Rhodothermus marinus: one gene and its partner. The protein of the gene in region 2 interacts with the protein of the main gene of each other region in a pairwise test. Links are inferred from orthologs where the notes say so. Each region holds a gene or a part of one and is shown on either strand. Other genes may lie near its edges.

Region 1 (4,382 bases), 920 kb from region 2 along the record:
TTCTTTCAGCTGCTGTCCGGCGGGAATCGTGTAGGTCTGGTTGATCAGGGAGACGTAGGTAGTGGGAGGCTCCCACGTCAGAAGGCCCGGTTCGCCCGGGCGGCGCGCTTCGATCGTGACGTCCACGCAGTTGTCGTTGAACGACAGTGCGCTGATCTCGGCGGCATACCAGTAGGTCAGGTCGTCCCAGCTCCAGCCCGTGCCCAGTGGCGTGTCGTCGAAGTAGTCGTCGTCGCCGATGAGGTCGCCGGCGATCCGGTGGATGCCCCGGCGGCGCAGCGAGTCGGCCCAGGCGCGAAACGTGGCCGTGCGGTCGCCGTCGGTGAAGCGGCCGCCGATGGCGGGGTCGCCCGCGCCACGGACGATCAGGTTGCCCTGGAGCACGCCGTCTATGACGGATCCGTCGGCCAGCAGACGGGTCACGTAGCGGAAGTCGGGACCAAGCTGTTCCAGCGCCGCCGCTGTGATGAACAGCTTGGTGACGGAGGCCGGGGTGAAGTTCTGGCGGGCGTGGCGGGCGTAGAGCACGGTGCTGTCGCGCAGGTCCAGGACGAGCGCGCCCCAGAAGGCCGACTCGTAGTCGGGGGTTTCAAGCAACCGGTCCAGCGTCGCCTGGAGCGGCCGGGGCGACTGGGCATGGACCGGCGCCGGCACGCTCCACAGCAACAGCAGGATCGGCCAGATGCGCAGGCGCATGGCTCAGGGTGTGTCGGTGCTGTTCAACAGCTGGCGTTCCGGGTCGGGCGGCCGCAGGATGACGAACACGTAGGAAGCCTGATCCAGGGGCGAGGCCGGCTCCAGGTAGATGCGCAGCGTGTTGAGGCCGGGCTGGCGGGTGACTTCGGCAACGCGGCCCACCGGAAAGCCCGGTGGAAAGATGCCGCTGTAGGTGGTGGTGACCACCGGCATGCCGGGCTGTACGGGTTCGGTGCGGCTGACGAATTCCATGAGCAGGCGGTCGGGCTGTTCGCCGTCCCAGCGCACGATGCCGGCAGCGCCGATGGGCTGGATGCGAGCCGCCACGCGGAAATCGGTGTTCAGGTAGGGAAGGACGCGGGCATAGTGGGGCGTGGCCAGCAGGACCGTGCCGATGATACCCCGGTCGTCTACGACGGCCATGCCGGGCAGCACGCCATCGTTGCGGCCGGCGTCGATCGTCAGGTAGTTGCGCTGGCGCGTGATGTCGCGTGCCACGATGCGGGCGGCACGGAACGGCAGCGGCGAGAGGCTGTCGCGCAGCGCCAGCAGGCGGGTCAGGCGTTCGTTGGCACTCAGGGCTTCACGGGCGCGGGCCAGCTCGCCCGCCAGGTGGATGTTTTCGGCCCGCAGTCGTTCGTTTTCCTCGAGCGCCCGGAAGTAGTGGCCCGCCCAGGCCAGGCGCGCCTCGGCCCGGGCCGACAGCTCCAGCGTCAGCGCGCGCAGACCCCTGAGCACCGGCTCGTTGTGCAGCAAAAGCAGGGTCAGCGACAGACCCAGCACCACTACCAGCAGCAAGGCGTCAACGAGCCAGTTTGTGCGCGTCATGGCTTAGAGCAGCACCCGCTCGTAGCGATCGAGGTCTTCCAGCACCTTGCCGGTTCCGCGGGCCACGGCCGTCAGTGGATCCTCGGCCACGTAGACCGGCAGCTCTACGCGGTTGCGGATCAGCACATCCAGCCCTTTGAGCAGGGCACCACCGCCCGTGAGCATGATGCCGCGTTCCAGGATGTCGGCGCCCAGCTCCGGCGGCGTGCGCTCCAGGCAGCGCAGCACGGCCGCCGCGATCTGGCTGACCGGCTCGCGCAGCGCCTCGCGCACGTCCTCCGACGAGATGGTGCGCACCTTCGGAATGCCGCTGACCAGATCGCGTCCCTTGACCGACAGTTCCAGCTCCGGGTCCAGCTCGACGGCGCTTCCAATCTCGCACTTGATGCGCTCGGCCGTGCGCTGACCGATGAGCAGGTTGTGATTACGCTTGAAATACTGGATGATCGCGTTGTCCAGTTCGTCGCCGCCGATGCGGATCGACTCGTTCACGACGATCCCGGCCAGTGCGATCACGGCGATCTCGGTAGTGCCGCCGCCGATGTCCACTACCATGTTGCCCACCGGCTCCTCCACGTTCAGGCCGATGCCGATGGCGGCGGCCATGGGTTCGCTGATCAGATAGACGCGCTTGGCGCCGGCGTGCTCGGCCGAGTCGCGCACGGCACGCTTTTCCACCTCGGTGATGCCGCTGGGGATGCAGACCACCATGCGGCGGATCGAGGTGTACCAGCTACGCTGCACCTTCTGGATAAAACCCCGGATCATCTGCTCGGCCACCTCGAAGTCGGCGATGACGCCGTCTTTGAGCGGCCGGATCGTTTCGATCTCGGGGTGCGTGCGTTCGTGCATCTGCAGGGCTTCGCGGCCGATGGCAATGACCTTGCGCGTGCTCCGGTGCACGGCCACGATGCTGGGTTCGTTCAGCACGATGCCGCGGCCCTTGATGTACACCAGGGTGTTGGCCGTCCCCAGGTCAATGGCAACGTCGGTGGCGAAGTTGAACAGCCCCATGGATCTACTGAAGGTTTGGGTCCGGGCCCGCCGGCGCATGGTGCAGGCAGGCCAGGAACGTTAGGACTCCACGCTGGCCTTTCGGCCGGATGCGCCCTTAAAATAGTAAACCGGCGGGCAAATAGATCCGCCCGCCGGCAGAAAAGTGCGAAAATCGTTCCTTTCAGTGGCGGAAGTGCCGGGTACCGGTGAAGACCATGGCGACGTCGTGCGCGTCGGCCGCCTGGATCACCTCTTCGTCCCGGATGGAGCCGCCCGGCTGGATTACGGCGCGCGCACCGCTTTCGACGGCGGCCAGCAGGCCGTCGGCAAAGGGGAAGAAGGCGTCGGAGGCCACCACGCTTCCGGTAAAATCGTGCCCTTCGCGTTTTCCTTTCAGCACGGCGATCTCGGAGGCGTCCACCCGGCTCATCTGGCCGGCCCCGATGCCCAGCGTGGCCCGGTCGCGCGCGTACACGATGGCATTGCTCTTGACGTGTTTGACCACGCGCCAGGCGAAGTCCAGGTCGCGCCACTCGGCTTCGGTGGGAGCGCGGCGGGTCACCACGCGCCAGGACGAACGCAGCGCCTCCAGCGGCGGCAGGGGACCGTCGGCCTCCTGCACCAGCAGGCCACCCACGGCCGAGCGCACGTCCAGCTCTTCCTGCACCGGACGGAGCTGCTGGATGATGCGTCGGTTGGCCTTCTTTTTCAGAAAGTCCAGCACGCCCTCCTCGAAGTCCGGCGCGATGATCACTTCGGTGAAAATCTGGTCGATGGCCTCGGCCGTCTCGCGGTCGAGCGGACGGTTGACCACCACGATCCCGCCGAAGGGCGAGCGCCGGTCGGTGGCGAAGGCGCGCGCGTAGGCTTCGGCGAGCGTGTCGGCCGTGGCCACGCCACACGGGTTCGTGTGCTTCAGGATGGCGCAGGTGGGATCGGCCTCCCGGAACTCGTCGATTAGCCGCAGGGCCGCGCTCAGATCCAGCAGGTTGTTGAAGGAGAGCGCCTTGCCGTGGAGCTGGCGGAAGAACCGATCCGGGTTGCCGTAGAGAGCCGCCCGCTGGTGGGGATTTTCGCCGTAGCGCAGAATCTGAACGCGCGGCAGGTCGATCTGCAGCCGGGGCGGCAGCGGCTCCGGTGCTTCGGGCTGCAGGCGGCGCTCCAGATAGGCGGCAATGGCCCGGTCGTAGGCGGCCGTCCGGGCAAAAGCCTTCTGGGCCAGGCGGCGGCGCGTGGCCAGCGTCAGCGCACCCGCGTGCTGCTCCAGCTCGCCGGCGACGGCGTCGTAATCGGACGGATCGACCACCACGGCCGTGAAGAAAAAGTTCTTGGCGGCGGCGCGAATGAGCGTGGGGCCGCCAATGTCGATGTTTTCGACGGCCAGCGCTTCGTCGTCGGGTGCCTGCTCGACGGCCTGCTCGAAGGGATACAGGTTGACCACCACCAGATCGATGGGCGCGATGCCGTGCCGTTCGAGCTGGGCCAGGTCTTCGGGCACGTTGCGGCGGGCCAGCAGGCCGCCGTGAACAGCCGGATGCAGCGTCTTGACGCGGCCGTCGAGGATTTCCGGAAAGCCGGTCAGCTCCGAGACGTCGCGCACGGCCAGACCGGCCCCGCGCAGCGTGCGGGCCGTGCCGCCCGTGGAGATCAGCTCGATGCCCCGCTCCGCCAGGCGACGGGCGAAGTCTACCAGACCGGTTTTGTCGAACACCGACAGCAGCGCCCGTCGGACGGGCTGCAGGTCCGGAGGGGGCTCGTGGGTGCGCGGTTGATGCAGCATGGCTACGGGTTGTGGGTTTCGGGGGCTTCGGGCAGGATGCGGACGCGGCGACCGTCGACCACCACACGCCCTTCGGCGAACA
Region 2 (2,999 bases):
GGGCCGCCCGCGAGCTGCTGGACTACCTGAAACTGACCGAAGCGTTGCCGCATGCCGCCTCGTAAGGCACATACGACCCGCAGGACTCCGACGAAGAAGTCGGGTGTCCGCCGCCGGCTGCTCCGGCTGCTGGTGACGGGGGTGCCGGTGCTGGCCCTCTGCGGCGTGGCCTGGCTGTGGCTGGAGAGCGTGCGGCTAACGCGCATTGAGATCGTGGGGGCGCGTCAGGCCGATCCCGGAGAGCTGCGGCGTCTGGCCGCCGTCGATTCCGGCACGGCGCTGTTCGACCTGGATCCGGCGCTGATTGCCGATCGGGTCGCGCGCCATCCGTGGGTGCAGGCGGCTTCGGTCACGCGCTGGCCCACCGGTACGCTGCGCATTGCCGTGGCAGAACGGGTGCCGGTGGTGCTTCAGATGGATGCCGGAGGCCGTCCCCTGCGCTATCTGGACGCCGAAGGCTACGGCATGCCGCCGGGACGCGGACCGGTCCCCGACGTGCCGCTGCTCTACGGCGTGCAGGGACCGGCCCATCCGATGCGACCGCTGGAGGATGAATCGGTGCGGGTGCTGCTGGCGGCCCTGGCCGGGCTGGAAGACCCGGCACGCGCGCTCATCTCGGAGATCGTGCGGGCGCCGGACGGCGAGTTCTGGCTCTACACGACGCCGGCAGCCGGACAGCACAGCGTTCCGGTTCGGCTGGGCCGGAAAGACTTCGAGCGGCGGCTGCGTCGTCTGGTGGCTTTCTGGCAACAGGCGGTGCTGACGCAACCACACAAGACGTTTTCGTTGATCGACCTGCGTTTTGCGAATCAGATCGTGGTGCGCGAGGAGGCGCATCCGTCCACCCAAAAATCTGCGATGGGCCATGAATGAGCGCATTGTTGTGGGCGTAGACATCGGCACCACGAAAGTGTGTGCCGTGGTGGCTTCGGCCGACGAGGCGAATCGGGTGAACATTCTGGGCGTCGGCGTGGCCGAGTCCGACGGCCTGAACCGGGGCGTCGTGGTGAACATCGACAAGACGGTGGCCTCGCTGCAGGCGGCCCTCCACGAGGCCGAGCGGACGGCCGGCATCCAGGTGCGCCAGGTGATCGTGGGCATTGCCGGCGATCACATCCAGAGCTTCCAGAGCCGCGGCGTCATCACCATCTCGAACCGGGACGGCGAGATCACGCGGCGCGACGTCGAGCGGCTGCTGGAAGACACCACGCATGTGGCGCTGCCCGCCGACCGGGAGATCCTGCACGTCATCCCGCAGGAGTTCATCGTGGACGGACAGGACGGCGTGGTCGATCCGGTGGGCATGAGCGGCGTGCGCCTGGAGGCCAATGTGCACATCATCACGGGGCTGGTGTCGGCCGCCAAAAACGTGTATCGCTGCGTCGAAAAGGCCGGCTACGAGGTGGCCGACCTGGTGCTCGAGCCGCTGGCTTCGTCGTTTGCCGTGCTGCACCCGGACGAAAAAGAAATAGGCGTGGCGCTGATCGACATCGGTGGCGGCACGACCGACATCGCCGTCTTCGAGGACAACACGATCCGGCACACCGGCGTGATTGCCGTGGCCGGCAACAAGGTGACCGACGACATCCGGAAGGGGCTGGGGATCATGCGCGACCAGGCCGAGCGGCTCAAGTGCCGCTTCGGGGTGGCCATGGTCGATCTGATCGAAGAGGACGAGGAGATCACCATTCCGGGCATCGGCGGGCGACCTGAAAAGCGCATCAGCCGAAGCACGCTGGCGCAGATCATTCAGCCGCGCATGGAGGAAATTCTGGAGATTGCGGCCATCGAGATCAAGCGGAGCGGGTATGCGCGGCATCTGGCGGCCGGTGTGGTGCTCACCGGCGGCGGCGCGCTCATTCCGGGCACGGCCGAACTGGCGGCCGACGTGCTCGGCATGGAAGCCCGGATCGGTTCGCCCATGGGGATTTCGGGCGGCATGGTGGCCGAGGTGAGCGATCCGAAGTTTTCCACGGCCGTGGGGCTGGTCCTCTACGGCCTGCGACCCGAACTGATCGGGTCGCCCGGTCTGAGCCAGGAGGTCCACGCCCGGAGTGCTGGCGAATCGATGCCGGGTGAAATGCTGTTGCGCAAGATCGCCAGCCGCATGAAGGCCTGGTTCAACGAACTGTAGTCGGGGCACGATGGCGACGGGGATGCTCGCCCCGGCGCCTGAGGAATAAACAAGCTGAACCACAACCAAAAATTGAGGGGAGTCATGGAACAGTCCATCAGTTCGCGCTTCGCGTTCGACGACTCGGCGCATCCGGAAGCGAAGATCTGTGTCGTCGGGATCGGCGGTGGTGGCGGCAACGCCATCAACAACATGCTGGAGCGGGGCATCCAGGGTGTCGATTTCATCGCGATCAACACGGATGCCCAGGCGCTGGCCGCCAACAAGGCGCCCGTGAAGATTCAGGTCGGACGCAATCTGACCAAGGGCCTGGGTGCCGGCGCCCGACCTGCCGTCGGCGCGCAGGCTGTCGAGGAAAGCCGTGAGGAGATCGAACAGGCGCTCAAAGGCTATGACATGGTCTTCATCACGGCCGGCATGGGCGGCGGCACGGGTACCGGCGGTGCGCCCGTGGTGGCCGCCATCGCCCGGAAGCTGGGCATCCTGACGGTGGCCATCGTCACGAAACCCTTCGAGTGCGAGGGGCCCAAGCGCATGAAGGCCGCCCTCGACGGTATTGCCCTGCTCAAGGAAAACGTCGATACGCTGATCGTCATCCCGAACGAGCGCCTGCTCGACATTTCCGACGAGAATACCACGCTGCTGGAAGCTTTTGCGAAGGCCGACGAGGTGCTCTACAACGCCACGCGCGGCATCAGCGATCTGATCACCGTGCACGGCCTGATCAACCTAGACTTCGCCGATGTGAAGACTACCATGCAGAACGGGGGCACGGCGATCATGGGCTCGGCGGTGGCCTCGGGCGAGAACCGGGCCGAAAAGGCGGCCATTGCGGCCATTTCGAGCCCGCTGCTGGACGGGCTAT

What was found.
Region 1: the proteins of ftsA (region 2) and GYH26_RS10285 interact in binary tests that used the Escherichia coli proteins (3 or more experiments, as listed by UniProt). The link is inferred for Rhodothermus marinus from one-to-one orthologs.

What each region holds. Positions count from the first base shown.
Region 1 is NZ_AP019797.1:2,385,682-2,390,063, reverse strand. Bases 534-3,470 are described here. They hold GYH26_RS10285 (rod shape-determining protein), read right to left. Parts: upstream 2,539-3,470; coding sequence 1,528-2,538; downstream 534-1,527. Other genes in these bases: purH (bifunctional phosphoribosylaminoimidazolecarboxamide formyltransferase/IMP cyclohydrolase), read right to left, coding at 2,702-3,470; mreC (rod shape-determining protein MreC), read right to left, coding at 700-1,524; dacB (D-alanyl-D-alanine carboxypeptidase/D-alanyl-D-alanine endopeptidase), read right to left, coding at 534-696. Outside these bases: more of dacB, read right to left, coding at 1-533; more of purH, read right to left, coding at 3,471-4,300; purN (phosphoribosylglycinamide formyltransferase), read right to left, coding at 4,303-4,382. UniProt on the Escherichia coli protein: Forms membrane-associated dynamic filaments that are essential for cell shape determination. Acts by regulating cell wall synthesis and cell elongation, and thus cell shape.
Region 2 is NZ_AP019797.1:3,302,502-3,305,500, reverse strand. It holds ftsA (cell division protein FtsA), read left to right. Parts: upstream 1-865; coding sequence 866-2,134; downstream 2,135-2,999. Other genes in the region: ftsZ (cell division protein FtsZ), read left to right, coding at 2,219-2,999; GYH26_RS14475 (cell division protein FtsQ/DivIB), read left to right, coding at 52-873; murC (UDP-N-acetylmuramate--L-alanine ligase), read left to right, coding at 1-65. UniProt on the Escherichia coli protein: Essential cell division protein that assists in the assembly of the Z ring. May serve as the principal membrane anchor for the Z ring.